DNA from 3 places in the Hydrogenophaga sp. SNF1 genome. Region 3 is predicted to be linked to each of the others. Evidence: predicted binding sites of a transcription regulator. Region 3 holds the regulator's gene; each other region holds the start of a gene.
What was found. The regulator LexA, encoded in region 3, represses DNA repair genes until DNA is damaged. The targets are predictions, from matches to a motif close to ACTGTATNNNNATACAGT.

Region 1 (9,882 bases), 2.2 Mb from region 3:
TGGCGCGTGAGGTCCACGCCCGAGGTCTGGCCGTGGAACTTGAAGCGCCAGGAGCGCGGGTCCTTGGCGCCGAAGCGCTCGCGGCACAGGCGCGCCCAGACGCGGCGGCCGGCGCGGAATTTGGCCACTTCCTCGAAGAAGCTGATCGAGATGTCGAAGAAGAAGGTGAAGCGCGGCAGGAACTGGTCCGGGTCCATGCCGGCGGCGATGCAGTCCTCGGCGTACTGGATGCCCGAGCACAGCGTGAAGGCCATGGCTTCGGCGGGCGTGGCGCCCGCCTGCTGCATGTGCTGGCCGACGATGGACAGCGGGTTCCAGTGGGGCACCTGCGCGTTGCAGAAGCGGATGTGGTCCACGATGACCCGGCGCGCGCCCTGCAGCGCGAGGCGGAAGAACATGTGGTTGGCCACGAAGTGCGAGATGCAGTCGCTCTGATTGGAGGTGCCGGTGATGCGCGTCCACGGAATGCCGCGGCGTCGCGCCACCGCGAGCTCGAAGGCCAGCAGGGTGAACGGCGAGGGGTCGTTCATCGCGGTGGAGATGCTGTCGATGGGCACACCATCGAGCGCGACCTGCATGTCGTCGGCGTTGTTGACCACGGTGCCACAGGTGCCGAGCAACTCGGCCGGCACCTCGTCGGCGTCGTAGCCGCGAAACACCGAGTTGCAGGGAATCAGCGACAGCGCCGAGGCGCCCAGGCCCAGGATCTCCTTGACGCGGACGTTGTAGTCCTCGGGCACGCCCAGGCCGATGAGCTGGCGCTGCGACCAGCTGCGGCCCCGGTACATGGTGGAATAGATGCCGCGCGTGAATGGGTACTGGCCCGGATAGCCCAGACTCTCCGCGTAGGACTCGGCGCGCCGGTCGCTGGGCGTGTACAGCGGCTTGACCGGGATGCCCGAGCGGTTGTGCACGGTGGCATCGCCCGGCACCGCCTTGGCGAACTCATCGGCCCAGCGCTGTTCGCCTTCGGGCACGGACGCGGCGTGCAGGTGCTTGTCGACGGCGTTCATGCTTGCGCTCCTTGCAGTTCGCGGCGCTTGGTCGTGAGCGCCTTCACGTGCTCGACCACTTCGTCCAGCGAGGTGCCCGGGTGGAACACCCGCGCCACGCCGCTCTCGAGCAACACACCTTCGTCCTTGTGCGGCACGATGCCACCGACGATCACCTGCACGTCGCCCAGGCCGGCCTCGCGCAGCGCGGCCATGAGCTGGGGCACGATGAGGTGATCGGTGGCCAGCGAGGAGATGCCGATCACGTCGGCGTCCTCTTCCAACGCCAGCTTCACCACGGTGGGAATTTCCTGCCACGGCGGCGTGTAGATCACTTCCATGCCCGCGTCGCGCAGGCAGGCCGCGATCACGCGGCTGCCACGGTCGTGGCCATCAAATCCGATCTTGGTGACGATCACCCTAGGCGGACGCTTCAACATCCTGCTTCTCCTTGACCAGCCCCACGAATTTCCGCGCCAGGGCGCGTGGGGTATCGCGTCCTTGGGGGTCGAACCAGAAAGGCGCCCAGTTCAGGGCGCCCATGAGCATCAGTCGCATCGAGCGGCGGTCGATGCCGGGCGCCAGCGGCAGGCCAGCAATGGCTTCGCGGAAGTAGCGCTCGTGGTTGCCGCGCAGATCGCGCAGGCGATCGGCGATGCGGGGAATGTCGTCGGGCAGCACGCGGATCAGCACCTGCGCGTAGTCGCTGTCGCGCAGCACGGTCTCCAGGTGGGCGCGGCACAGGGCCTCGAGCCGCTGCCAGGGATCGGCCTCGCGCGCCACGGCGGCGGCGGAAGCGGTTTCCAGCGCCTGCACGCCGGCGGCGTACACGGCCAGCAGCAGCTCGTCCTTCGAAGGGAAGTGGTAGTAGACCGAGCCCGCGAGCATCTTGGCCTCCACCGCGATGTCGCGCATGGACGTGCCCGCGTAGCCATGCAGCGCGAACAACCGCGCGGCTGCGTCGAGCAGATCGGGCAGGCGGTTGTCGGAGCGTGGACCCCGGGAGGTCTTGGTGGCGGCCGGCATATAAAAAGCAATCGTTCGTTAGGTTTAAGTGTGATTCCAGATTTGGCCGGTGTCAACCGGCACCCACCCAGGGTTTTCTTGGATCCGCCGTTCATCGGCTTGTGGGCCGCGCCACCGGCCGGGGTGTCGATGCCGCGTGGGCTGGGCCGTCGTGGTGATGCAATGCCCTATTGCGATCACTCAACACACACAGGAGAACCCCATGCGATTCATCGTGATGGTCAAGGCCACGGCCGACAGCGAAGCGGGCGTGATGCCCACCGAACAGGAGCTGGCCGAGATGGGCCGCTTCAACGAAGAACTGGTGAAGGCCGGCGTGATGGTCTCGGGCGAAGGCCTGCACCCGAGTTCGCAGGGCGCGCGCGTGCGCTTCTCGGGCCAGCAGCGCAGCGTGATCGACGGCCCCTTCGCCGAGACCAAGGAGCTCGTCGCCGGCTTCTGGATCTGGCAGTGCGCCTCGCTGCAGGAAGCCATCGACTGGGTCAAGCGCTGCCCCAACCCCATGCGCAGCGACTCGGAGATCGAAATCCGCCGCGTCTTCGAGGCCGAGGACTTCGGCGAGGCCTTCACGCCCGAGCTGCGTGAACAGGAGGAGCGGCTGCGCGAACAGCTGAGCGCGCAGCACAAGCGCTGAGACAGCGGGTTTCCTTATTGAGGGGGCACCAGCCTTCGGTTCATCGCTTGAATTCTTCAGGCAAGCATCACATGTGATACTGTACATAAATACAGTATCTGGATGCCATGCCCTCCCCCTCGGCCGAGCCTTCGGCCCTCCCCCCGTCCGCGGCGCCCTGGCCGCGCCGCGTGGCCGACGCCCTCTGGCGCGGCCATGAGATCGGCGCGCCGCTGGCGCGCGTGCACCCCTCGGGCTGGGACGCGCTGGACCGCGAGCTGCCCGGCGGCGGCTGGCCCTGCCGCGCGCTCACCGAGGTCTTGCAGGCCCGCGCCGGCGCCCATGAGTGGCGCCTGCTCGCGCCCTGCCTGCCGCGCCTGGCCAGCGCGGGGCGCCGCCTGGCCCTGGTGGGGCCGCCCTGGGTGCCGCATGGGCCGGGGCTGCAGCAGCTGGGACTGCCGGCGCGCCAGCTGATCTGGGTACAAGCCGACAGCGAGGCCGAGCGCCTGTGGGCGAGCGAGCAACTCATCCGCGCCAACGCCTGCGGTGCGCTGCTGGCCTGGCTGCCGCAGGCCAGCCCCGAGGCCTTGCGCCGTCTGCAAGTGAGCGCGCAAGGCAACGACGGCCTGGTGCTGCTGTTCCGCCCGCGGGCCGCGCGGCACCAGGCCTCGCCCGCGCCGCTGCGCCTGCTGGTGCAGCACAGCCCCGACTGGGCCCTGCGCGTGCGCCTGTTCAAGCGCCGCGGCCCGCCGCACGACAGCGAATTGCGCCTGCCCTCGGTGCCGGGCACGCTGGACGCCGTGATCACGCCGCGCCTGCGCGCGCTGGGCCGATGGACCCCTGAAAGCGAGGAGGCCGCCGATGTGGTGGGCCGCACTGATCCTTCCCGAAGCGAGCGGCGACAGCGGCAGCGCGCCTGAAGCGCCAGGACGGCGCCTCGCCGAACTGGGCACCTGGGCCTTGCAATTCACGCCGCGGGTGGCACAGGTCGAGGGCGCCACGCTCATGGAGCTGGAGGCCAGCCAACGCCTGTTCGGCGGCCAGGCGGCGCTGCGCGAGCGCGTGCGCGAGGCGGCCGCGGCCGAGTTCGGCATCCACCGCATCGGCTGGGCCCCCACCGGCCTGGCCGCGCTGGCCTTCGCGCGCGCGGGTGTCGAGGGCATCGACCCCGGTGTGCCGCTGGCGCACGCCCTGGATCGCTTGCCGATGGACACGCTCGGTGCCGTGGCCCCGCACCGCGGCACGCTCGCGCGCCTGGGCTGCCGCACGCTGGGCGACCTGCGCCGCCTGCCGCGCGCGGGCCTGGGCCGGCGCTTCGACGCCGCGCTGCTGGAGGCGCTGGACCAGGCCCATGGCCAACGCCCCGAGACACACGGCTGGCTCGCGCCCCCCGAGACCTTTCGCGCGCGGCTGGAACTGATGTCGCGCGTGGAAGACGCGCCTTCGCTCATGTATGGCGCGCACCGTCTGCTGCTGCGTCTGGGTGGCTGGCTGAGCGCGCGGCACCGCGGCGTCACGGCCTTCGCGCTGCGCTGGGCGCACGACGCCCTGCGCGCGCGCGCCGCGGGCGAAGGCGGCGAACTGGTGTTGCGCACGCGCACGCCCACGCGCCGCGTCGAGCACCTGACGCGCCTGCTCGCCGAGCACCTGGCGCGCACCGAACTGCTGGCCCCGGTGGGTGAGCTGGAACTGGAGGCCCTGGACACGCAGCCGCTGGCGCCGCCCAGCGCCTCGCTCCTGCCCGACGACGGCGCGAGCGACGCCGCGCTGGACGACGCCCTGGAGCGCCTCGCGGCGCGGCTGGGCGCGGCGCGCGTGCTGCGGCCCGTGCCGCTGGACGACCACCGGCTCGAGCACATGCAGCGCTGGCAGCCTGTGGGCGAACCCCTGCCGCGTGCCCGTCCCGCGCCCTGCGCCGCCGACCGAACGCCGCAGCCGAGCTGGGTGCTGCCCCAGCCCTTGCGACTGCCGGTGCGCGATCACCGGCCCGTGTACCGCGAGACGCTGCAACTCATCGCCGGGCCGCACCGCGTGGAAGGCGGCTGGTGGGACCGCGCGCCCGGCGGCGTCCAGCACCGCCACGCGCAGCGCGACTACTTCGTCGCGTTCGACGCTCGGGCGGGCGTGCTCTGGGTGTTCCAGGAACGCCTGGCCGACGAAGGCGGCGCCTGGTACCTGCATGGGGTGTTTGCATGAACACGCCCGCCCTGCCCGCCTACGCCGAGCTGCACTGCCTCAGCAACTTCACCTTTCTGCGCGGCGCCAGCCACCCCAAGGAACTGGTGCGGCGCGCGGCGCAACTGGGCTATGCCGCGCTGGCCATCGCCGACGAATGCTCCATGGCCGGCGTGGTGCGCGCGCATGTGGAGGCCAAGGCGCGCGGCCTGCCACTGATCATCGGCGCGCAGTTCCGCGTGGACGACGCGCCCTTCACACTGGTCGCGCTGGCGCAGAACCGCAACGGCTATGGGAACCTGTGCGAGCTGATCTCGCGGCTGCGCCGCGCCAGCCCGACCAAAGGCGAATACCGCCTTCGCCTGGCCGACATCGACCCCACGGCGCTGGCCGATTGCCTGGTGCTCGCCGCGCCCGAGCGCGGCACGCCGCTGCCGCGCCTGATCGAACTCGCGCGCTGGCTGCTCACCGGCTTCAGCGGGCGCTGCTGGTTCGCGGTCACGCTGCTGCGCCAGCTCGACGACGAGGCCTGGCTCGCGCGCCTGCGCGAAACCGGCGAACTCAGCGCCATCCCGCTCGTGGCCACGGGCGACGTGCTGATGCACCGGCGCTCGCGCCAGGCCCTGCAGGACGTGCTCAGCGCCACGCGTCTGGGCCGCCCGCTCAACGACTGCGGCCGGCAACTGCAGCCCAACGCCGAGCGCCACCTGCGCTCGCGGCTGCGCCTGTCCACCACCTACCCGGCCGATCTGCTGGCCGAGACCTTGCGCGTGGCCGAGCGTTGCGCCTTCTCGCTCGACGAGTTGCGCTACCAGTACCCGGCCGAGGTGGTGCCCCGAGGGCGAACGCCCGCGTCCTACCTGCGCGAACTCACGGAACGGGGCGCGGCGCGGCGCTGGCCCGCGGGCACACCCGACAAGGTGTGCGCGCAGATCGAACACGAACTCGCGCTCATCGCCGAGCTGCGCTACGAGCATTACTTCCTCACCGTGGCCGACATCGTGCGCTTCGCGCGCGGGGAAAAGATCCTGTGCCAGGGCCGCGGCAGCGCGGCCAACTCGGTGGTCTGCTACTGCCTGGGCGTGACCGAGGTCGATCCGCAGCGCCAGACCGTGCTGTTCGAACGCTTCCTCAGCAAGGAGCGCAACGAGCCGCCCGACATCGACATCGACTTCGAGCACGAACGGCGCGAGGAGGTGATCCAGTACCTCTACCGAAAGTACGGCCGCGAGCGCGCCGCGCTCACCGCCACCGTCATCACCTATCACCGGCGCAGCGCCATCCGCGACGTGGGCAAGGCCCTGGGTTTCGACGCCGAGGTCATCGACCGCCTGGCCAAGGAGCAGCAGTGGTTCGACGGCCGAACGCCGTCGGCCGAACGCCTGCTGGCCGTGGGACTGCGGCCCGACGACCTGGCCGTGCGCCAGCTCATCGACCTGGTCGGCGTGCTCACGGGCGAGGCCATCGGCCAACAGGAGGACAAGGCCAGCGACGTGTTCACGGGCTTTCCGCGCCACCTCTCGCAGCACGTGGGCGGCTTCGTGCTCACGCAGGACCCGCTCACGCGCCTGGTGCCGGTGGAGAACGCGGCCATGGAAGGCCGCACCGTGATCGAGTGGGACAAGGACGACCTCGACGCCCTGGGTCTGCTCAAGGTGGACGTGCTCGCGCTGGGCATGCTCACTGCGCTGCGCAAGGCCCTGGTCTCCATCGGCCAGCAACGCGGCCGCCCCTTCGAGCTGCAGGACATCCCCGACGGCGACGATCCCACCTACGACATGATCTGCGAGGCCGACACCATCGGCGTGTTCCAGATCGAATCGCGCGCGCAGCAGAGCATGCTGCCGCGCCTGCGGCCCCGCACCTTCTACGACCTGGTGATTGAGGTCGCGATCGTGCGGCCCGGCCCCATCCAGGGCGGCATGGTGCACCCCTACCTGAACCGGCGGCAGGGGAAAGAGCCGGTGAACTTCGAGAAAGACGAACTCAAACCCGCGCTCGAGCGCACCCTGGGCGTGCCCGTGTTCCAGGAGCAGGTCATGCAGCTGGCCATCATCGCCGCCGGCTTCACACCCGGCGAAGCCGACGAGCTGCGCCGCGCCATGGCCGCGTGGAAGCGCAAGGGTGGCCTGCACAAGTACCACGAGAAGATCGTCAAAGGCATGACCGGCAACGGCTACTCGGCCGAATTCGCCGAGTGCATCTACCAGCAGATCCACGGCTTCTCGGACTACGGCTTTCCCGAGAGCCACGCCGCGAGCTTCGCGCTGCTGGTCTACGCCTCCTGCTGGATCAAATGCCACCACCCGGCCGCCTTCCTGGTCGCGATGCTCAACAGCCAACCGCTGGGCTTCTACACGCCCAGCCAGCTGGTGCAGGACGCGCAGCGCCATGGCGTGGTGGTGCGCCCGGTGGACGTGTGCCACAGCGACCGGGACTGCACGCTGGAAGACCTGCCGCGCGAACCCGCGGTGCGCCTGGGCCTGAACCGCGTGGGCGGCCTGTCGCGCGCGGCGGCGGACCGCATCGCCGCCGCGCGCCGCGACGCGCCTTTCCAGGACGCCGAAGACCTCGCGCGGCGCGCGGGCCTGGACCAGCGCGAGCTGCAGGCCCTGGCCGCGGCCGACGCGCTGATCGGCCTGTCCGGCCACCGGCGCCTGCAGATGTGGGACGCGGCGGCCCTGCGCGCGCCGCCCGCGCTGCTGCGCCAGGCCCCCGTGCACGAGGCGCCCATCGAACTGCCGCCCGCGCCCGAGGGCGAGGCCATCGTCTGGGACTACGCGGCCACGCGCCTGACGCTGCGCCGCCACCCGTTGGCCTTGCTGCGGCCGCAGCTGAGCGCGCGGCGCCTGATGACGGCCGAGGAACTCAAGGCCTTGCCCGACAAACGCTTCGCGCGCGCCTGCGGCATCGTCACCGTGCGCCAGCAGCCGCAGACGGCCAACGGCACCATCTTCGTTTCCCTGGAGGACGAGACCGGCGCGGTGCAGGTGATCGTCTGGCGCCATGTGCGCGAGCGCCAGCGCGCCGAACTGCTGCACGCGCGGCTGCTCGCAGTGCACGGCGTGTGGCAGCGCGAGGGCCCGCTGTGCAACCTGATCGCGGGACGGTTGGAAGACCTCACCCCGTTGCTCGGTCGGCTGGCGACCGAAAGCCGGGATTTCCACTGATTCGCTTTCGGGACCTCGTGTTTGTTGACGCCGTCCCCCTTCTTCTCATGAACGCCCCGTCCACCCAAGGCCCTGACGGCGCGTATGCCCTCGGCGACACGCCGCACGATTGCTTGTTCCCGCGCCCCGCCTGAGCGCCGCGCCTCAGCCCGGCGCCGCCACCGCCGAGCGCCGCATCAGCAGCAGCGCCGTCGTCAGGCAAGCCAAGGCGATCACCGCCGCGCCGGCCAGCGTGACCAGGTGCAGCGACTCCACGAAGGCGCCGCGCGCCAGCGCGGCGAACAGCGGACCGTCCGATCCGCCCAGCGCCTTGGCCGCGTGCAGCGCGCCCGCCAGCGTGTCGCGCGCCGCGTCGGCGGCCGGGGCGGGCAAGGCCGCCGGCATCGCCGCGCCCACGCGCGCCTGGTACCAGGCCACGCCCAGGCTGCCCAGCAAGGCCACGCCCAGCGCGCCACTCAGCTCGGATGCGGTCTCCGACAGCGCCGAGGCCGCGCCCGCGCGCTCGGGCGGGGCCGAGGTGATGATGATCTCGTTGCCCAGCGTGAACACCGGCGCCATGCCCAGGCTCATGATCACCGTGCCCGCCACCAGCCAGGGCAGGCCCGTGCCGGTGTCCACCATCAGCAGCATCAGGAAGCCGATCACCGCCGCCACCTGGCCGCCGACGAGGATGCGCACCGGTGCGAACCAACCCGCCAGGCGCGGCGCGCCCAGCGAACCGACCACGAAGGCCAGCGCCCAGGGCAAGGTCACCAGGCCCGCGCTCAGCGGGTCGAGCGCGCGCACCACCTGCAGGTACTGCGTGATGAAGATGTAGATGCCAAACATGGCCAGGCAGGACAGCGCGTAGGCCGACAGCGCGGCGGCGAAGCGCGGCTGGCGGAACAGCGCGATGTCGAGCAGCGGGTGCGCCAGTCGCGACTGGCGGCGCACGAACACCCAGCCCAGGGCCACGCCCGCCAGCAGTGGCAGCAGCCCGGCCGCCACCAGGCCGTCGGTGGCGATGGTCTTGATGCCGTAGACCGCCGCCAGCACCGCGGCCAAGGACAGCAAGGCGCTCGCCAGATCGAGCGGGCCGGCCTCGGGGTCGCGGAACTCGGGCAGCAGCAGCGGACCCAGCACCAGCAGCAGCACCATCACCGGCACCGCCACCAGAAAGACCGAGCCCCAGTGGAACCACTGCAGCAGCGCGCCGCCCACCAGCGGGCCGATGGCCGCGCCCATGGAGAAGCTCGCGATCCACACCCCGATGGCGAAACGGCGCTGCGCCTCGTCGTGGAACATGTTCCGGATCAGCGACATGGTGGACGGCGCGAGCGTGGCGCCGGCCACGCCCAGCAGGGCGCGCATGGCGATCAGCATCTCGGCGCTGGTCGAATAGGCGGCGATCAGCGAGGCCAGGCCAAAGGCGGCGGCACCGATCAGCAGCAGCTTGCGCCGACCGATGCGGTCGCCCAGGTTGCCCATGGTGATGAGGAAGCCCGCCACCAGGAAACTGTAGATGTCGACCATCCACAGCAGTTGCGCGGCGCTGGGCCGCAGTTCGGCGCTGAGCACGGGCAGCGCGAGATTGAGCACGGTCATGTCCATGGCATAGACCATGCAGGGCAGCGCGATCACCGCCAACCCCAGCCATTCGCGGCTGGTGGCCTCGGCCGGCGCGGATGAAGTGTGTTCAGACATCGAGAATCACCTTGAAGCCCCCATAGATCAAACCCCAGGTCTCGACGACGCGCGTGGCGCCGTACTCCTTGCAGACCGCCGCGGCGTCTTTGCAGTGTTTCAGGTAGGCCTCGCGGTTGGCGGTGGGAACAGGGGCCATGAATCCATCGACGTAGCTCATTTCACTGTCTCCTGGGTGGGTCTGGGAAGGAATTGCAGTTCGAGGTGGCGGCGCAGCACGCGC
Region 2 (9,882 bases), 1.8 Mb from region 3:
CGCCGCGCCGCGCGAAAGGTGGCATTGGTGCCGGCGCCAACGTCACCCAGATGCACTACGCGCGCCAGGGCATCGTCACGCCCGAGATGGAGTACATCGCCATCCGCGAGAACGGCAAGCGCGACTGGATGCGCGAGTACCTGGGCGACCCCGAGCGCGAGGCGCGACTGCGCGGCAATCCCATGGGCGCGCGCATCCCCGAGATCATCACGCCCGAGTTCGTGCGCGAAGAAGTGGCGCGCGGGCGCGCCATCATCCCGGCCAACATCAACCACCCCGAACTCGAGCCGATGATCATCGGCCGCAACTTCGGCGTGAAGATCAACGCCAACATCGGCAACTCGGCCGTCACCTCCAGCATCGAGGAAGAGGTGGAGAAGCTCGTATGGTCCATCCGCTGGGGCGGCGACACGGTGATGGACCTCTCGACCGGCAAGAACATCCACACCACGCGCGATTGGATCGTGCGCAACTCGCCCGTGCCCATCGGCACCGTGCCCATCTACCAGGCGCTGGAAAAGGTGGGCGGCGTGGCCGAGGACCTCAGCTGGGAGATCTTCCGCGACACCCTGATCGAGCAGGCCGAGCAGGGCATCGACTACTTCACCATCCACGCGGGCGTGCGCCTGCCCTTCATCCATCTCACGACCAAGCGGCGCACCGGCATCGTCTCGCGCGGCGGCTCCATCCTGGCCAAGTGGTGCATCACCCACCACAAGGAGAACTTCCTCTACACGCACTTCGAGGAAATCTGCGAAATCATGAAGGCCTACGACGTGAGCTTCTCGCTCGGCGACGGCCTGCGCCCCGGCAGCGGCGCCGACGCCAACGACGAGGCCCAGTTCGCCGAGCTGCGCACCCTGGGCGAGCTCACGCAGATCGCCTGGAAGCACGACGTGCAGACCATGATCGAAGGCCCCGGCCACGTGCCCATGCACCTGATCCAGGCCAACATGGACGAGCAGCTCAAGCACTGCCACGAGGCACCCTTCTACACCCTGGGCCCGCTGACCATCGACATCGCACCAGGCTACGACCACATCGCCTCGGCCATCGGCGCGGCCATGATCGGCTGGATGGGCACGGCCATGCTGTGCTACGTCACGCCCAAGGAACACCTGGGCCTGCCGGACCGCGACGACGTGAAGCAAGGGATCATTGCCTACAAGATCGCCGCGCACGCGGCCGACATCGCCAAGGGTCACCCCGGCGCGCGTGCGCGCGACGACGCCATGAGCAAGGCGCGCTTCGAGTTTCGCTGGCGCGACCAGTTCGCGCTCGGCCTGGACCCGGACACCGCCGAGGCCTACCACGACGAAACCCTGCCCAAGGACTCGTCGAAAGAGGCGCACTTCTGCTCCATGTGCGGCCCCAAGTTCTGCTCGATGAAGATCACGCAGGACGTGCGCGACTACGCCGAGCAGAAAGGCCTGGCCGAGGCCGAGGCGCTGCAGCAGGGCATGGCCGAAAAGTCGGCCCAATTCAAGGCCGCGGGCGGCGAGTTCTACGTACCGCTCGACACGCTGAAGAAGGGCTGAGGATGGCGCGCATCGCGATCGCGGGCGCCGGGGTGCTGGGCCGCCTGCTGGCCTGGCGGCTGGCGCGCGAAGGCCATTCGGTGAGCGTGTTCGACCCGGCCGACGGCCCGCAGCCGCCAGTGCCGGGCCGTGTCGCGGCCGTGAACGAGCGGCCGCACGCGGCCGGCTTCACCGCCGCCGGCATGCTGAGCCCCTTGGCCGAACTCGACGGCGCCGAGCCCGCGGTGGCGCGCCTGGGCTGGCGTTCGCTGCCCCTGTGGCAGGCCATCGGCCGGCAGCTGGCCAATGGCGGCGCGCCCGGGCTGGTGCGCACCGAGGGCAGCCTGCTGCTCGCGCACGGCAGCGACCGGGGCAACGCGCAGCGCACGCTCGCGCGCCTGAACGGCGTGCCCGAGGCGCCCGCGCCCCAGCCCCTGGACGCCGCCGCGCTGCGCGCGCTGGAGCCCGCGCTGGCCAGCGGGCTGCTGGCCTGGCTGCTGCCCGGCGAAGGCCAGCTGCTGCCGCGCGAGACCTTGCTGGCCCTGGCCGAGCAGTCCGCTGGCGTGCGCTGGCACTGGAACACCCTGGTCGACACCGTGGACGCGGGCCGCCTGCGCCTGATCGGTGGCGACACCGCCGCGGCCGATCTCGCCATCGACACGCGCGGCCTGGGCGCGCGGCCCGAGGTGCCGCTGCGTGGTGTGCGCGGCGAGGTGCTGTGGCTGCACGCCCCCGGCGTGCGCCTGCTGCGCCCCGTGCGCCTGCTGCACCCGCGCCACCGCGTCTACCTGGTGCCGCGCCCGGGCGACCGGGTCGTGGTGGGCGCCAGCGAGATCGAAAGCGAGGACCGCTCGCCCGTGAGCCTGCGCAGCGCCGTCGAGCTCATGTCGGCCGCGCACAGCGTGCTGCCCGAGCTCGCCGAGGCCCGCATCGACCACCTGGAAACCAACCTGCGCCCCGCGCGCGCCGACCACCTGCCCAGCATCGAGCACAGGCCCGGGCTGCTGCGCATCAATGGCCTGTTCCGCCACGGCTGGATGGTCGCGCCCGCCGTGGTGCAAGACGCCCTTGCCGCCGCGGGCTTGGCGAGCGAGGGACAATCCCCGCCATGACAGCCTCCCTTCCCACCGTGCGCCTGAACGGTCGCGAACTGCCCTGCCCGCCCGGCACCACACTGCACAGCCTCCTGGAGCGCGAGGGCCTGCGGCCCGAACGCGTGGCCACCGCGCTCAACGCGCGCTTCGTGCCGCGCGCCGCGCGCGCCGACACCCCCCTGCAAGCCGGCGACGAGGTGAGCACCTTCGAAGCCATCGTCGGAGGCTGAGCGTGGACCTTCAGACGACGCCTCCCATGGACCCCGCGCCCTGGACCGCGTATGGCGAAACCCTCGCCACGCGGCTGATGCTGGGCACCGCCGGCTACCCCTCGCCCACCGTGCTGCAGCAGGCCCTGCAGGCCAGCGGCGCCTCGGTCGTCACGCTGGGCCTGCGCCGCATGGCCGCCGCCGGTGGTGCCGACGGCAACGCCTTCCTGGCCGAACTGCTGCCGCCGCTGCGCGCGCGCGGCGTGCGCCTGCTGCCCAACACCGCCGGCTGCCGCAGCGCGCGCGAGGCCGTGGCCCTGGCGCACATGGCGCGCGAGCTGCTCGACACGCACTGGATCAAGCTGGAGGTGGTGGGCGACGAGCACACCCTGCAGCCCGATCCCTGGGGCACCGTCGAGGCCGCCGCCGAACTCGTGAAGGCCGGCTTCGCGGTTTTTCCGTACTGCACCGATGACCTCGTCACCTGCCAGCGCCTGCTGGACGCCGGCTGCGAGGTGCTGATGCCCTGGGGCGCGCCGATCGGCTCGGGCCAGGGCCTGGTCAACCCCTGGGCACTGCGCACGCTGCGCGCGCGCCTGCCGGGCGTGCCGCTGGTGGTGGACGCCGGCATCGGCGCGCCCTCGCACGCGGCGCAGGCGCTGGAGCTGGGCTTCGACGCGGTGCTGCTGAACTCCGCCGTGGCGCATGCGCGCGAGCCCGTGGCCATGGCGCGCGCCTTCGGCGACGCGGTGCGCGCGGGGCGCCTGGCCTTCGAGGCCGGCGTCATGGCACCGCAGGACATGGCCGTGGCCAGCACGCCCGTGAGCGGGCGGCCCATGCTGATCGGCTGAGCACCGCCCACGATCGGCGACACTCCCGCGACCATGCAATCCCCCGCTCCCACCGAATCGCCCAGCGACGCGACCACCGACGCCGTGCTGCGGCTCACCGCCCACGAGGCGGCCGCGCGCCTGGGCCTGCCCGCCGGCCGCCTGTCCGTTCCCGAACTCGCCCGCACGCTGCGCGACCAGGGCGCCAGCGACGTGGTGATCACCGGCGACCCGCACGACTGGCTGGACACCCTGCACGCGCAGGGCTGGCTGACGCGCCCGCGCTCGGGCCCCACGGACCACGCCCTGCGCTTTGGCGCCGCGCTGGCGCAAGGCTGGGTCGCCGCCGACGCGGCCGTGCTCGCGCGCCTGCCCGACCGCGCCAGCTCGCTCGATCTGCCGGTGCTCTCCGTCGACGAGACCCCGGCGCGCTGGACGGCGCCGCTCTCGCACGTGCCCGCGCTGGGCGTTTACGCCATCGTCGACAGCGCCGAGCGCGTGCGCGCCTGCGCCGAGGCCGGCGCCGGCCTGATCCAGTTGCGGATCAAGGCGCGTCGCGACGACCCCGCGCTGGTGCCCGAGCTGCGCGCCGCGCTGGACGCCGCGCGCAGCGCCGGCCGCGCCGCTCTGGTGGTGAACGACCACTGGCGCCTGGCGCTGTCGCTGAACGCGCCGGCCCTGCACCTGGGGCAGGAAGACTGGCTGGCGCTGCGGCACACCGAGCGCACCACCATCGCCACCGCGCAGGCGCGCGGCCTGCAGCTGGGCATGAGTTCGCACAGCCTGTGGGAGCTGTGCCGCGCGCGCGGCGCCGGGGCCGACCTGATCGCCTGCGGCCCGGTCTGGCCCACGCTCACCAAGGACATGCCCTGGCACGCGCAGGGACTGGACAACCTGGCCTGGTGGGTGCGCATGGCCGGCCGCCCGGTCATCGCCATCGGCGGCATCCTGGACCCCGACCAGCTCGAGCAATGCGCCGCCACCGGCGCGGCCACGGTGTGCGTGGTGCGCGGCCTGGGCGAAGACCCGCGCGCCACGCTGCCGCGCTGGCAGCGCGCCTGGGACGCGGGACACGCCTCGCCGCGCCGCCCCGTCCCGGCGTGGCCACATCCCACGCTCTCGCCCGAGTGCGCGTGAACGACGGCGACCTGCCCCCGCTGATCCCCACACCGCCCGGCCTGTACCGCCACTACAAGGGCGGCTGGTACGAGGTGATCGACACCGTGCGCTGCAGCGAAACGCTGCAGCCGCTGGTGCTGTACCGCGCGCTCTACGGCGCGGGGCTGGATGGCGGAGGCCTGTGGGTGCGGCCCTCGGCCATGTTCAACGAGACCGCTGTCTTCGAGGGCCGGGAGCAGAAGCGCTTCCGCCGCGTCCGCGCGGCCGAGCTCATGCCCGCCGACCGGGCCAGCGCGCAGGCGCTGATCGCGCACCTGCGCGGCCGCGCGCAGCGCCAGGGCCTCGACCTGGACACCACCCTGCGCGCCCCGCCGCCCGAGCCCAGCACCTGCTGCGGCCGCGGCTGCAACGGCTGCGTGTGGGAGGGCTACTACCACGCCGTGCGCTACTGGGCCGACGACGCGCTGGAGCGGCTGGGCTGAGGCCGTCGGCCGCGTCAGAACAACTCCCGCTGCGCCGACAGCGCCGCCGGCTGGAAGCGCGACAGGTCCATGGCCTCGCGCTCGGTGGCGTAGCCCAGCCGCGCGCAGGCCTTGTGGAAGCGCTGGCGCAGCAGCTCGGCCCAGGGGCCGCTGCCCTTCATGCGGGTGGCGAAGTCGCTGTCGTAGTCGCGCCCGCCGCGCATGTCCTGGATGCGCGCCATCACCCGGCCCGCGCGCTGCGGGCAGTGCTGCAGCAGCCACTGGCGGAAGATGGGCGCCAGCTCCCAGGGCAGGCGGATCACCTGGTAGAAGGCGCGCCGCGCGCCGGCCTCGCGCGCGGCCTCCAGCACCTGCTCCATGTCCTCGTTCAGGAAGGGAATCTGCGGCGAGACGCTCACGCCCACGGGGATGCCGGCCTCGGCCAGGGTGCGGATGGTGCGCAGGCGCCGGTGCGGCGCGGCGGCGCGCGGCTCCAGCGCGCGCGCCAGCTTCGGGTCCAGCGTGGTGAGGGTGACGTAGACCGCCGCCAGGCCCATGCCGGCCAGCGGTGCAAGCAGATCGATGTCGCGCTCCACCCCGCTGCCCTTGGTGACGATGCCCACCGGGTGGCGGGCGCGAAAGAGCACGTCCAGCGCGGCGCGCGTCAAGCGCAGTTCGCGCTCGATGGGCTGGTAGGCGTCCGTCACCGTGCCCAGGGCCACCATGCTGGGCTCGTACGACGGGCGCTGCAGCTCACGCGCCAGCACCTCGGCGAAGCCGCGCTTGGCGATGAGCTTCGTCTCGAAATCCAGCCCCGGCGAGAGGTTGAGGTAGCTGTGGCTGGGCCTCGCGTAGCAGTACACGCAGCCGTGCTCGCAGCCCCGGTAGGGGTTGAGGCCGTGCACGAAGCCGATGTCGGGCGAGGCGTTGGTGGTGATGGCGCTTCTGGCGTCCTCCCAGCTCACGCTGGTGGCGGGCGCGGCGTGTTCTTCGGCCTGCTCGGCGTCGAGCGTGCTCCAGCCGTCGTCGAAGGCGGCGCGCGCGGCGGACTCGAAACGGTGGGGCTGCCGGAAGGACATGCCACGCCCCTTGAGGGCCGCGACGGGGATGTGGACCTCGCTCATGAGGGCCTCCAAAATACTGTACAAAACCACAGTATATGAAGCCCCCACCCTGGGCGCACAGCCGCCCGTCGTCGGCGACCGAGCGCCGAACCGGCCCCGGTTCCCCGCGCGCCCCCCACTTGTGTGACTTATGCCCAGCGCCCAGCCTTGGGGCATGCATAGGCCCCTCCTTATACTGACCGGGGTAAGCCAAAAGACGTCCAGCCCTCGCGCTGAGATCGCCCGTTCTTCCAGATTTCAAGAGGGACCCCGGTTGAGCCAATCGAACATCGGCGGCTTTCGCCTGGCCGGCGTGAGCACCTGCCTGCCGCCGACGGTGGTGGACAACCTCGACCCGGCCCTGGGCTTCGCGCCCGAGGACGTGCGCAAGGTGGTGGCCATGGCCGGCGTGCGCGAGCGCCGCGTGGTCACACCCGGCCTCACCTCGGCCGACCTGTGTTTTCGGGCCGCCACGCGGCTGATGGAGCGCCTGGACTGGGCGCCCGACAGCGTGAGCGCGCTGATCTTCGTCACCCAGACGCCCGACCACTTCCTGCCCTCCACCAGCTGCCTGTTGCAGCAGCGGCTGGGCCTGCCCGACAGCTGCGCCGCCTTCGACGTCGGTCTGGGCTGCTCGGGCTACCCCTATGGCCTGTACCTGGCGGCCGCCATGCTGCGCGGCGGCGGCCACCGGCGCGTGCTCATGCTGCACGGCGAAACGCCCAGCCGCTTCGTCAGCCCCGAGGACCAGGCCACCGTGCTGCTGTTCAGCGACGCCGGCTCGGCCACCGCGCTGGAACTCGACGACGACCCCGCCGCGGGCGGCCAATTCGTGCTGCACACCGACGGCAGCGGCGCCGAAGGCCTGATCCTGCGCGGCGGTGCCTTCCGCGACCGCGAGCCGGCCAACCCGCGCCACCGCTTCCTGGAAATGGACGGCGCGGCCATCTTCAACTTCACCATCAAGCGCGTGCCCGCGCTGATCGCCGACACCCTGGCCTTCGCCGGCAAGGCGGTGGCCGACGTCGACGCCTTCGTCTTCCACCAGTCCAATCGCTTCATCATGAAACACCTGATGAAGAAGAGCGGCCTGCCGGACGAGCGCGTGCCGATGTCCATCGAAGACAGCGGCAACTGCGGCGGCCCTTCGGTGGCGGTGGCGCTCACGCGCCGGATCGCGCCGCCGCCGCCCGGGCAGCACCGGCTGTGGATGCTGCTGGGCTACGGCGTGGGCCTGTCCTGGGGCGCCGCCCTGGTGCGGGCCGACGACCGTACCCTGCTGCTGCACGACGACGGCGAAGACCTGTGATCCATCCCAACCGCTCCGCATGACGCCCAGCACCCGCCCCACCATCACCCAGACCGAGGCCCTGGCCATGCTGGCCGAGTGCTTCAACGTGCCGCCCGAGAGCCTGCACCCGGACGTGGAACGCGAGTCCATCGAAGACTGGGACTCCATGGGCGCGCTGATGCTGATCGCCGAACTCGACGAGCGCTTCGGCATCGAGCTCACGGCCGATGTCTCGCGCGAGATGACGCGCATCGGCCACGTGCTGGACTTCCTGCGCGAGCAGGGGGCGCTGCGTGCGGGCGACTGAACACGGCCGCCCCGTGGCGCCGGCGCCGCGCGTGCCGGCGCACGACAAGCTCGGCCGCTTGGTGGCGCGCAGCCTGGGGCTGGACGAGGCCGCGCTGCGCGAGGGCCTGCGCGCGGCCACGCTGGACGACCTGCCCGAGCTCATCGCCCTGCGCCGCGAGCACCTGCTGCCCGGCCACGAGTGGGACGACGACGCCTACCTGCGCTGGCGCTACCGCCTCGGGCGCGAGGGCGCGGGCTTCGGCGAGCTGTGGTGCCTGCGCGCCCACGGCCGGGTGCTGGCCACCATCGGCGTGGAAGACCTGCCCATCGAACTGGACGGCCAGGCGCTCGCCGGCGCGCAGGTGATGGACCTGCTGGTGCGGCCGGAGGCGCAGGAGTCGGGCCTGGGCATCTGGCTCAACCAGGCCATGCTCGCGCGCCACGGCTTCACGCTCGCGGTGGGCGCCAACCAGAACTCGGCCGGCATCGTGCGCCGCCTCTTCGAGCCGCTGCCACCGCGCCTGACCTTCACCCACCCCTTGGACCTGCAGCCCTTCGTTCGGCGCCGCTGGCCCGCGCTGGCCGCCACGCCGCTGGCCATGCGCCTGGCCAACGCCGGCCTGGCCCTGCGGCGCCTGGCGCTGCGCCGCCACCGCCCGCGCGGCTTCACGCTGGAGAACACCCCGCGGCTCGACCCCGCGCTGAGCGCGCCGCTGGCGCGCGGGGCCGCGGGCGTGCTCCTGCGCCACGGCGGCGCCTACCTGCAGCGCCGCCTGCTCGACAACCCGCGCCGGCCCTTGAGCCTGCGCGTGGCGCGGCGCGGCGACGCCGTCGCCGGCCTCATCGCCTGGTCGGTGGAAACCGACGACCGCGGCCGGCCCGAGTTGCACCTGGTCGATTGGCACCACGACGGCGACGACACCCTGCTGGTGCTGCTGCACGAGGCCATCCGCGAGGCCGCCGCGCTGCGCTGCACCTGCGTGCGCCTGCTGCTGCAGGACGAGGCCTCGCGGCGCGTGGCCGCGCGCGCCGGTTTCCTGCCGTCGCAGGACGACGGGGGTCGCCCCTGCGGCGTGCAGTCGCGCGACCCCGAACTGGCCGCCCGGCTGGCCCGCGCGCCCTGGCGCCTGACCGACCTGCGCGACGACGCCGATGGCTTCTAGGAAGCCCGAGCGCCCCTTGCCGAGCGAGGCCTGAGCATGTGCGGCATCGCCGGTCTCTTCAGCCCCCGCCAGCCGCCCCGGCGCGAGGAACTCGCCGCCATGGCGCGCGCCCTGCACCACCGCGGCCCGGACGGCCAGGGCGTGTGGCACGACGGGCCGATCGGCCTGGCGCACGCGCGCCTGGCCATCATTGACCTCGATGGCGGCGCCCAGCCCATGGCCAGCGCGGACGGCCGCGTGCAGCTGGTCTTCAACGGCGAAATCTTCAACTACATCGAACTGCGCGCCGAGCTGCGCGCCTTGGGCCGGCACTTCCGCACCGACTCCGACACCGAGGTGCTGCTGCAGGCCTACCAGGCCTGGGGCGATGGCTTCCTGTCGCGCCTGAATGGCCAGTTCGCCATCGGCCTGTGGGACGCCGAGCGGCAGCGCCTGCTGCTGGCTCGCGACGGCGTGGGCATCCGTCCGCTGTTCTGGACGCGGATGGGCGAACGGCTGGCCTTCGCCTCCGAGGCCAAGGCCCTGTTCGCCCTGCCCGCCGTGCCGCGCGCGCTCGACCCGGCCGGCCTGGCCGCCAGCCTGGGCTGGTGGGCGCCGCTGGCGCCGCGCACGGCATTCGATGGCATCCACTGCCTGCCGCCGGGCCACCGCCTGGTGGTGGACGCCGCCGGTGAACACCTCAGCCGCTGGTGGGACTGGGACTTCCCCGACAGCGACCCCTTCGCGCCCGTGGACGAGGACGCGCTGGCCGACCAGCTGCACGCCCTGCTGGTGGACGCCGTGCGCCTGCAGCTGCGCGCCGACGTG
Region 3 (9,882 bases):
GCAGGCACGCGATGGCGGCCCACCCCCCGCGCCACTGGCCGGCGGCCTGCCGGCCTTTGGCGCGCGGCGCTCGCTCGCGCCGCGCGCCGTGAACGCGCGCGGCGACAGGCTGGCGCTGGAGTCCCTGCGGGGCCAGGCGCTCACCGCCGTGGCCGGGATCGCGCGGCCCGAAGCCTTCTTCGACATGCTGCGCGCGCGCGGCCTGCGGTTGTCCGCCACCCTCGCGCTGGCGGACCACGCCGGCGCCGCCAGCCTCGAGCAGGCCCTGCGCGGCGCGCCGGGCCCGGTGCTGTGCACCGAGAAAGACCTGGTGAAGCTGTCCACCAGCGCACGCCCCGACCTCTGGGCCGTGCCACTGGTGCTCGACATCGACCCGGCCTTCTTCGCGGCCGTGGACGAACGGCTCGGCCCGCCGCCGGCCTGAGCGCCCCCCGGCGCCCCTATCATCACCGGATGGATTCCAAACTCCTCGAACTGCTGGTCTGCCCGGTCACCAAGGGCCCGCTCGTGCTCAACCGCGAGCGCCAGGAACTGCTCTCGCGCAGCGCCCGGCTGGCCTACCCGATCCGCGACGGCATTCCCATCCTGCTGGAGCACGAGGCGCGGCCCCTGAGCGAAGAGGAGGCCGCCCGCCCGCCCAAGCCCGCCGCGCCGCAGGACTGAGCGTGGCCCAGGGCTTCACCGTGCTCATCCCGGCGCGCCTGGCGTCCAGCCGCCTGCCGGACAAACCCCTCGCCGACATCGGCGGGCTGCCCATGGTGGTGCGCGTGGCGCGCCGCGCGGCCCTGAGTGGCGCCACGCGCTGCGTGGTGGCGGCCGACGATCCGCGCATCCTGGCCGCCTGCGCGCAGCACGGCGTCGCCGCGCTGGCCACGCGCGCCGACCACCCCAGCGGCAGCGACCGCCTCGCCGAGGCCTGCGCGGCGCTGGGGCTGGCCGACGACGAGGTGGTGGTCAATGTGCAGGGCGACGAACCCCTGATCGAGCCCGCATTGATCGATGCCGTGGCCGCCGAACTGCAGGCGCGCACCGACTGCGCCATGAGCACGGCCGCGCACGCCATCGAGCGGCGCGCCGATTGGCTGGACCCGAACGTGGTGAAGGTGGTGACCGACGCGCGCGGCACCGCCCAGTATTTCAGCCGTGCGCCCATTCCTTGGTGGCGCGACGGCATGGCCGGCGACGACCTGCCTTCGCCCGCGCCGCTGCGCCACGTCGGCATCTACGCCTACCGGGCCGCTTTCCTGCGGCGCTTCCCCACCCTGCCCGCGGCGCCCACGGAACGTCTGGAGTCGCTCGAGCAGCTGCGCGCGCTGTGGCATGGCGAGCGCATCGCGGTGCACCTCACGGCGCACGCGCCCGGCCCCGGCGTCGACACCCCGCAAGACCTGGCCCGCGTGCGCGCCTTGATCGGCGCGGCCTGAGCCCCGCACCGGCCTGGTGCGCGGCAAGGGCTTGTCAAGGGTCGCGTGCTATCCTCCGTCGGTTACCCCGGCGGCACGCCCTGGGGCCGCCGCGCGAGGGGGCAGCGGCGACGCGGTTGAAACTCTGACAAAAGGAAAGCGATGAGATTGATTCTGTTGGGCCCACCGGGGGCGGGCAAAGGGACGCAGGCCGCGTTTATCTGCGAGAAGTACCGCATTCCGCAAATCTCCACCGGCGACATGCTGCGCGCCGCCGTCAAGGCCGGCACGCCGCTGGGCCTGCAGGCCAAGGCCGTGATGGAAGCCGGCGCCCTGGTGAGCGACGACCTCATCATCAATCTCGTCAAGGAGCGCATCGCCCAGCCCGACTGCGCCAACGGTTTTCTCTTCGACGGCTTTCCGCGCACGATTCCGCAGGCCGACGCCATGAAGGCGGCGGGCGTCAAGCTCGACTATGTGCTCGAGATCGACGTGCCCTTCGACGCCATCATCGAGCGCATGAGCGGGCGCCGCTCGCACCCCGCATCGGGCCGCACCTACCACGTCAAGTTCAACCCGCCCAAGGTAGACGGCAAAGACGACGTGACCGGCGAGCCGCTGATCCAGCGCGACGACGACAAGGAAGACACCGTCAAGAAGCGCCTGGAGGTCTACAGCGCGCAGACGCGCCCGCTGGTGGACTACTACAGCCAGTGGGCCAAGGCCGAACCGGCGGCCGCGCCCAAGTACCGCGCCATCAGCGGCCTGGGCAGCGTGGACGAGATCACCGCGCGCGCCCTGCAGGCGCTCGGTTCCTGAGCGCCCCCCCGCCTGAGCCCCAGCACAATGCCCCGCAACCGCGGGGCATTTTTCTTGGTCGGCGCAGCCGCGCGATCGGCGACGGCCAAGGCACGGGCCAGAAGGCCATCAAGTTGCGCCAGCATGGACCGATGACAAACCAATGGGCCAGCAACACGCGTTCATTCCCCACCGGCGCTCGCGCCTGTCCCTGGCGGCCATGGCCCTGGTGTGGGCAACGCTGGGCACCCGCGTGGCGGTCGCGCAGTCCGTCACCGGCGTGGGCGACGTGAACCCGGGCCCCTTGCCGGTCCCGTCGCCGCACTGGGTCGAGGCCGGCGAGATCTACGTCGGCGACACCGGCGTCGGCACCCTGACCATCGAAGACGGCGGCACGGCCAGCAGCGGGAACGGCGCGCTGGGCTACACCGGGGGCACGGGCACGGTGATCGTCACGGGCAGCGACGGCAGCGGCAACGTGTCGAGCTGGACCATGCCGGGCGATCTGGCCGTCGGGGCGGGCGGCACGGCGTCGCTCTCGATCCTCAACGGCGGTCTGGTCAGCAACGCGCACGGCAACATCGCCTTTGGCGGCGGCACGGCCTCGGCCACCGTCTCGGGCGTGGATGCCCATGGCAACGCCTCCACCTGGATCAACACCAGCACGCTCACCGTGGGCAATGCCGGCGTGGGCTCGCTGCTCATCGAAAACGGGGGCCTGGTGCGCAGCGTCCAGGGCGCCATCGGTGGCACCACCGGCGTGGGCCCGGGCGTCTCCAGCGGCACGGTCACCGTCTCCGGCAGCGACGGCAACGGCCGGGTCTCGACCTGGAGCCTGGGCGACAACCTCTACGTGGGTTTTTCGGACCCGGGTGATCTCACCGTTGAAGCGGGTGGCGCGGTCAGCGGCCACACCGTCTACATCGGCTACGAAGCGGGCGGCAACGGCCTGGTCACGGTCACGGGCCGCGACGCCATCAGCGCCCGCGCGTCCAGCCTGGACTTTTCGGCGCAGTTGAACGTGGGCTACGAGGGCATCGGCGAATTGACCATCGAGGACCGCGGCACGGTGCTGGCGCCGCGCACCCAGATCGCCGTCCAGGCCGGCTCCAGCGGCACGCTGAGCCTGCTCGGCGACGCGAGCGGGCGCGGCGTGCTCGAAACGAACGTGGTGATCCGGGGCAGTGGCACCGCCACGCTCAACCTCAACGGCGGCATCCTGCGCGCGACCCTGAACGAGGCCGATTTTCTGCAAGGTTTCGCCACGCTGTCGGGTGGCGCCGAGGGCGTGTGGATCGACACGAACAACCACGCCGTCGGCGCCGGCACGGCCTTCACCGGCGCGGCGGACTTCAACAAGCTGGGCCTGGGCACGCTGACGCTGGGCGGCCTGAGCACCTACACGGGTGCCACCCGCGTGGCGGGCGGCACCTTGCGTGCCAGCGCCGCCGGCGCCTTCAGCGCCCACTCCGCGCACACCGTGGCGGCCGGCGCCACGCTCGACACGGCGGGCCTGGACCAGGCGGTGGCCAGCCTGGACAACGCGGGCACGGTCTCGCTGCTGGGCGCCGTCCCCGGCAGCCGGCTGACCGTCAACGGCGCCTATGTCGGCCAGAACGGCACGCTGAGGATGGGCACCGCGCTGGGCCACAGCGGCAGCCTCAGCGACCGGCTGGTGCTCGATGGCGCCGGCGCCAGCGCCAGCGGCACCACCACCTTGCACATCACCAACCTGGGCGGCCTGGGCGCGCTGACCACGGGCGACGGCATCGAAGTCATCAGCGCGCTCAACGGCGCCACCACCACCGCCCAGACCACCAGGGACGCGTTCCGCCTGGCCGGCGAGCACGTCGACGCCGGCGCCTACGAGTACCGCCTGTACGCGGCCGACGCCAACGGCGCCGGGGAAAGTTGGTTTCTGCGGTCCAGCGCGGTCGCGGGGGCCGCCGCGCCCGCCTACCGCGTGGAGGTACCACTGTTCGCCGCGCTGCCTGAGCAGCTGCGCCTGGGCAATGCCGTGATGGTGGGCAACCTGCACCTGCGCGTCGGCGATGGCGCCACCGCCGAACGGCAGACCTGGGCGCGGATCATCAGCGCCGAACGCCGCGTGAGCCAGCGCGGCGACGTGAGCCCGCGCAGCCGGGGCCGGCTCCACGGTCTGCAGGCCGGCATCGACCTGTGGGCCCGGCCGGGCTGGCGCGCGGGCCTGTACGTGGGTCAGCTCGACGGCGACATGCGGCTGCGGGGCCTGGCTGGCGGCATCGCGGAACAGGCGCTGGGCAGCAATGCGCTGCGCAGCCAGTACCTGGGCGTCTATGCGACCTACCGGCGTGCCAACGGCTTCTACCTGGACACGGTGCTGCAGGGCGCCCGCCACCGCTACAGCGTGTCGCCGCTGACCGCGCCGGCCAGCCATGGCAAGGGCGACAGCCTCCTGGCCTCGGTGGAAGTCGGGCGGGGCTACCCACTCGCGGCGGGCTGGGAACTGGAGCCGCAGCTGCAACTGGTGCACCAGCGCATGGCGCTCGACGGCGTGAGCATCGCCGGCGCCGACGTGCAGCAACAGCCCCATGGCAGCTGGGCGGCCCGGCTGGGTCTGCGGGTCAAGGGCGAGGTGTCGACCGCCGCGGGCGTGCTGCGACCGTACGGTCGCGTGAACCTGTACCGCAGCAGCCCAGGCAGGGATGTGGCGCGCTTCATCGGACCCGCCGGCTCCGCGGACGTGGCCACGGGCACGGGCGGCGCCAGCGCCGAGCTGGCCGCTGGCGCCACGCTGGCCTTGTCCACCGGCATCAGCCTCTATGGGGAAGTGGGCAGCGCCTGGTCCCTGGGCGGCGCGGCGCGGCACCGGGGTGGGCTCAACGGCAGCCTGGGACTGCGGGTGGACTGGTAAGCCCGAACCGGGTTTTTCTCCACCGGCCAACGGCCTGGGGCCATTGACGCGCAATGGCCGGCCGGGCCACGATCCGCGCCTCGCCCCGGCCGCCTCGGGGCCCAACGGGCAGGGAGCCTCATGAAAGCGATCCGTCCATTCGGCCTGCGGCGCGGTCTGCGCAAGCTCGGACCCGGCCTGATCACCGGTGCCGCCGACGACGATCCCAGCGGCATCGCCACCTACTCCCAAGCCGGCGCGCAGTTCGGCTTCTCCATGCTGTGGACGGTGGTCTTCACCCTGCCGCTCATGATCGCGATCCAGATCGTCAGCGCGCGCATCGGACACGTCACGCGGCGGGGCCTGGCCGCCAACATCCGGGCGGGTTTTCCGCGCTGGGTGCTGCTGGCCGTGGTCGGCCTGCTGCTGGTGGCCAACACGCTCAACCTGGCCGCGGACATCGCGGCCATGGCGGAGGCGCTGCGCCTGCTGGTGGGCGGTTCGGCCCACGTGTGCGCGGTGACGTTCGGCCTGCTCTGCCTGGTGCTGCAGGTCTTCCTGCCTTACCAGACCTACGTGCGCTGGCTGAAGTGGCTGACGCTGGCGCTGCTGTCCTATGTGGCCGTGGTGTTCACGGTGCACCTGGACTGGTGGACCGTGGCCCGGCAGATCGTGCGCCCGCCTCTCGCCCTCGGCCACGACGTGCTCCTGATGGTGGTCGCGGTGTTCGGCACCACCATCAGTCCCTACCTCTTCTTCTGGCAGGCGGCGCAGGAAATGGAAGACGCCAGCGGCCAGCCGCCCCAGACCCGACAGGACGTGCGCCGCCACCTTCGGCGCATCAAGATCGACACCAGCATCGGCATGGTGTTCTCCAACCTGATCGCCTTCTTCATCATCCTGAGCACGGCGGCCACGCTGCACGCCGCGGGCGTCACCGACGTCCAGACCTCGGCCCAGGCGGCGGAGGCCCTGCGGCCCGTGGCCGGGCCATTCACCTTCATGCTGTTCAGCCTGGGGATCATCGGCACCGGACTGCTGGCGGTGCCGGTGCTCGCGGGCTCCGCCGGCTACGCCGTGGCCGAGGCGGCGGGCTGGTCGGGCAGCCTGAGCGCGCGCCTGGACAAGGGGGAAGGCCGCGGCTTCTATGGCGTGATCGCCACCGCCACCGTGGGCGGCGTGCTGCTGTGCTTCACGTCGATGGACCCCGTCCGGGCGCTGTTCTGGTCGGCGGTGATCAACGGCGTGATCGCCGTGCCCATCATGGCCGTGATGATGCTGCTGGCCGCCCAGCCCTCGACGATGGGCCCGCACGTCATCGGCCCGCGGCTGCGCGTGCTCGGCTGGATCGCCACGGTCGCCATGGCGCTGACCGTGGGCGCCATGCTGGCCACGCTGTGAGCCGCGCCGGCGCGGCTCAGACCGGGCTGGAGCGCAAGCCGTAGGCCTTGTCGCTGACGAACAGGTACTCCACGCGCAGCACCGGCTCGCCGCGCTCGCCCTCGAAGGCGAAGCCCACCATGGCCATGCTGTCGCCCACCTTCAGCTCGGGTACCTGCCACTGGTTCAGGCGAAAAATGGGCGCGAGTTCGATCTGCCAGCGCCGGTCCCGCCGGCGCGGCACCGTGGCGCGCGCCAGCAGCGCGGCACCGTCCACGCCGGCCGACTGCGCCGGCAGCGACCGGCTCGCCAGACCCGCGGGCACGGCCAGGTTCTCGGGCACTTCCAGCACCAGTTCGGCGTGCGGGTTGCGCCACGCCACCTGCACGGCCTTGCCCTCCAGGTAGAGGGGGCGGCTCTGGTCGAAGCTGCTCCAGCCATGGTGCGCGCGCGCGGCACCGGCCACGCCCCCCAGCGCCAGGGCGCCGGCCTGCAACAGGGTTCGTCTGTCCATCGTCCTGCACTCCTTCAGACGTAGCCGATCCAGCGGCCACAGGTCAGCACCGTCAGCCACAGCAGCGTGGACACGCCCAGCAGGGCGCGCGCCGTGCCATCCAGGCGCTGCAGCGAGCGGCGGCCATGGAACCAGCCCGCGTTGCACGCCGCCAGCGCGATCAGCGCCATCTTGGCTGTGAACACCCGGTTGCCCAACAGTTCCGAGGGCATGGTGGCGAACATCGTCAGGCCGCTGGCCGCCGCCAGACCGAATCCCAGCACGGCCAGCCCGAGGCTCAAGCGCGCCAGTGGCTGCACCGGCAGTGCCGCGCCCAGGCCCCACACGCGCGCCTCCAGCAGCAGCAGATTGCCCAGCAGCAAGGCGACGCCCACGAGGTGCGCCACCTCCAGCATGGGGTAGGCCCAGGGATGGGCGCCCAGCGCGGCGAAGGCGTCCACCCTCAGGCGTCCAGCAACTCGAGCGCCAGCGCCCAGCGCGCCTTGGGCGGCGACAGGCCGTCGATGTCGGCGAAGGGCTGCTGGGGGTACGGCACCGGCGGCGCGCCGTTGCGGTTGGCGATGACCACGCGCACGCCGGCCGCCTCGGCCTCGCGCAGCGCGGCCTCGAGTTCGGCGTGCAGCGACGCATTGCCCGTGCCCGACACCACGATGCCCTGCACCCGCGCCGCGGGCGGCGCGGCCAGCAGTGCGTGCACCGGCCAGGCCGCCGCGTCGGCGTGGCTGCTCAGGCCAGGCCACGCGCGGCATCGCGGTCGCACGCAGGAAGGCCTGCAGCCGCGCCGCGTGGCGCGCCGCCGCGGGCCAATCGCGAAAGCGCCGCACGCGCCCCTCCTCCACCAGCGCGATCACGCCGGCGTCGCCGGAATCGAAAGGGTCGGTGCGGTACGGGTGCTGCTTGGCCACTTCAAGAGGGCCGTGCACCCGCCCCGCGCACACCACCAGCACGCCGCGCGCGCCCGGCTCGGTGGCCACGGCCACGGCATCGCTGAGGTTCTGCGGGCCGTCGGGCGACACCGCCGTGGCCGGGCGCATGGCGCAGGTCAACACCAGGGGCTTGGCCGGCGCCAGCAGCGTCTGCAGCAGGTACGCGGTCTCCTCGATGGTGTCGGTGCCGTGCGTGACCACCAGCCCTTGCACGGCGGGGTCGGCCAGGTGCCGGCCCGCCCGCCCCACCAGCCGCTGCAGATCGGCCAGGCGCATGTCCTTGCTGTTGATCTGCGCCACCTGTTCGAAGGCCATGTCCCGCCCGCGCAGCGCGGGCAGGCCGGCCGCCAGGTCCTCGACCGGCACCGCCCCCGCGTCGTAGCCCACGTTGTCGCCCGCGCGCTCGGCCCGGCCGGCGATGGTCCCGCCCATGCCCAGCACGACGATCCGCGTGGCCTTTGTGCCCTCACCCACTTGCCTTCTCCAAATAACTGGTTAAAAATACAGATACTGGATGCCCAGACAGTGCCCAGTTCCGGCCCACCAGCCCTTGATGCGAGGTTCCATGCTCGACACCCAAGCCGCTCCCAAGCTCACCGCCCGCCAGCAGCAGATCCTGGCGCTGATCCAGACCGCCATCGCGCGCACCGGGGCACCGCCCACGCGCGCCGAAATCGCGGCCGAACTGGGCTTCAAGTCGGCCAACGCGGCCGAAGAGCACCTGCAGGCCCTGGCGCGCAAGGGCGTCATCGAACTGGTCAGCGGCACCTCGCGCGGCATCCGCCTGCGCCGGGCCGACCTGCAGAGTATCCATGCGGCCCGCGACAGCCAGCTCTCCCTGCCGCTGCCCGGTCTGGCGCAGCTGGTGCTGCCCCTCATCGGCCGCGTCGCGGCGGGCTCGCCCATCCTCGCGCAGGAGCACGTCGACCAGACCTACAGCGTCGAGCCCAGCCTGTTCCAGCGCACCCCCGACTACCTGCTGCGCGTGCGCGGCATGTCCATGCGCGACGCCGGCATCCTTGACGGCGACCTGCTCGCCGTGGCCTCCACGCGCGAGGCGCGCAACGGCCAGATCGTGGTGGCCCGCCTGGGCGACGACGTCACCGTCAAGCGCTACATGCGCCTGCGCGACCACATCGAACTGCACGCCGAAAACCCCGACTACCCCACCATCGTGGTCGAACCCGGTGAACCCTTCGAAATCGAGGGCTTGGCCGTGGGCCTGATCCGCAACAACTTCCAGAACTGACCCGAGGGGTCGGCGCCGCCACTGCGGGTGGCGGGCGTTGCCTGAAGCGGCCACCGGCCGCTCACGCAACCCCGCAGCGACGGCATTCCAGATCAATCCTGCCTGTGTTCAACCCCTTGACGAGGTGTTTCACATGGGACTGTTCTTCCACTCCTTTGCATCGAACAGCTGGCGCAAGCCCCTGCAACTGATCGACTGCTGGTTGCCCGAGCCGCACACGCGCGCGACCCCCAGGCCCACGCCGCCCGCCACCCCCGCCGTGCGCCGCTTTGCGCGCGCGGGCTGGCTGGGCCGCTCGGCGGCCAACGCCTCGCACGCACACGACGGCCGCGTCGCGCTCGCGGGCCGCATCGACGAGGTCTGCCGTGAGCTGGACCGCCTCGCGGCGCTCGACGGCGCCGCGCCCGCCACGCTGCAACGCCGGGTGGCCTGAGCGCGCCGCTGCCCGGTCGCCACAAAGGGGCCGGGCACAATAGGCGGCATGAACATCGTGATCCTCGACGACTATCAGGACGCCGTGCGCAAGCTGCATTGCGCCGAGAAGCTCGAGCCCTACCCCGCCAAGGTCTTCACCAACACCGTCAAGGGTGTCGGCCAGCTGTCCATCCGCCTGCGCGACGCCGACGTGCTCGTGCTGATCCGCGAACGCACCCCCATCACCCGCCAGCTCGTCGACAAGCTGCCCCGCCTCAAACTCATCGCCCAGACCGGGCGCGTGGGCAGCCACGTCGACGTCGGCG

Region 1: a site for LexA is predicted at 2,731-2,748, ahead of imuA (translesion DNA synthesis-associated protein ImuA). Genes of this name have one in related genera too.
Region 2: a site for LexA is predicted at 6,370-6,387, ahead of SOM08_RS05530 (PA0069 family radical SAM protein). Genes of this name have one in related genera too.

The regions. Positions count from the first base shown of each region.
Region 1 is NZ_CP139793.1:728,829-738,710, reverse strand. Features, by position in the region: gene SOM08_RS03590 (acyl-CoA mutase large subunit family protein) at 1-1,013, opposite strand, end outside; gene SOM08_RS03585 (cobalamin B12-binding domain-containing protein) at 1,010-1,411, opposite strand; gene SOM08_RS03580 (TetR/AcrR family transcriptional regulator) at 1,413-2,018, opposite strand; gene SOM08_RS03575 (YciI family protein) at 2,221-2,652, shown strand; gene imuA (translesion DNA synthesis-associated protein ImuA) at 2,760-3,551, shown strand; gene SOM08_RS03565 (Y-family DNA polymerase) at 3,493-4,827, shown strand; gene SOM08_RS03560 (error-prone DNA polymerase) at 4,824-7,976, shown strand; gene SOM08_RS03555 (MFS transporter) at 8,121-9,659, opposite strand; gene SOM08_RS03550 (DUF1428 family protein) at 9,652-9,819, opposite strand; gene SOM08_RS03545 (TetR/AcrR family transcriptional regulator) at 9,816-9,882, opposite strand, start outside.
Region 2 is NZ_CP139793.1:1,136,442-1,146,323, reverse strand. Features, by position in the region: gene thiC (phosphomethylpyrimidine synthase ThiC) at 1-1,538, shown strand, start outside; gene SOM08_RS05560 (FAD-dependent oxidoreductase) at 1,541-2,629, shown strand; gene thiS (sulfur carrier protein ThiS) at 2,626-2,841, shown strand; gene SOM08_RS05550 (thiazole synthase) at 2,868-3,671, shown strand; gene SOM08_RS05545 (thiamine phosphate synthase) at 3,705-4,787, shown strand; partial or broken gene SOM08_RS05540 (DUF1653 domain-containing protein) at 4,784-5,032, shown strand; gene SOM08_RS05535 (oxidoreductase-like domain-containing protein) at 5,042-5,251, shown strand; gene SOM08_RS05530 (PA0069 family radical SAM protein) at 5,266-6,354, opposite strand; gene SOM08_RS05525 (ketoacyl-ACP synthase III) at 6,608-7,642, shown strand; gene SOM08_RS05520 (acyl carrier protein) at 7,662-7,931, shown strand; gene SOM08_RS05515 (hypothetical protein) at 7,945-9,075, shown strand; gene asnB (asparagine synthase (glutamine-hydrolyzing)) at 9,112-9,882, shown strand, end outside.
Region 3 is NZ_CP139793.1:2,888,342-2,898,223, reverse strand. Features, by position in the region: gene lpxK (tetraacyldisaccharide 4'-kinase) at 1-424, shown strand, start outside; gene SOM08_RS13845 (Trm112 family protein) at 454-663, shown strand; gene kdsB (3-deoxy-manno-octulosonate cytidylyltransferase) at 660-1,424, shown strand; gene adk (adenylate kinase) at 1,566-2,222, shown strand; gene SOM08_RS13830 (autotransporter outer membrane beta-barrel domain-containing protein) at 2,365-5,094, shown strand; gene SOM08_RS13825 (divalent metal cation transporter) at 5,215-6,474, shown strand; gene SOM08_RS13820 (DUF6152 family protein) at 6,491-6,967, opposite strand; gene SOM08_RS13815 (asparaginase) at 6,982-8,367, opposite strand; gene lexA (transcriptional repressor LexA) at 8,459-9,142, shown strand; gene SOM08_RS13805 (hypothetical protein) at 9,276-9,575, shown strand; gene SOM08_RS13800 (D-2-hydroxyacid dehydrogenase family protein) at 9,624-9,882, shown strand, end outside.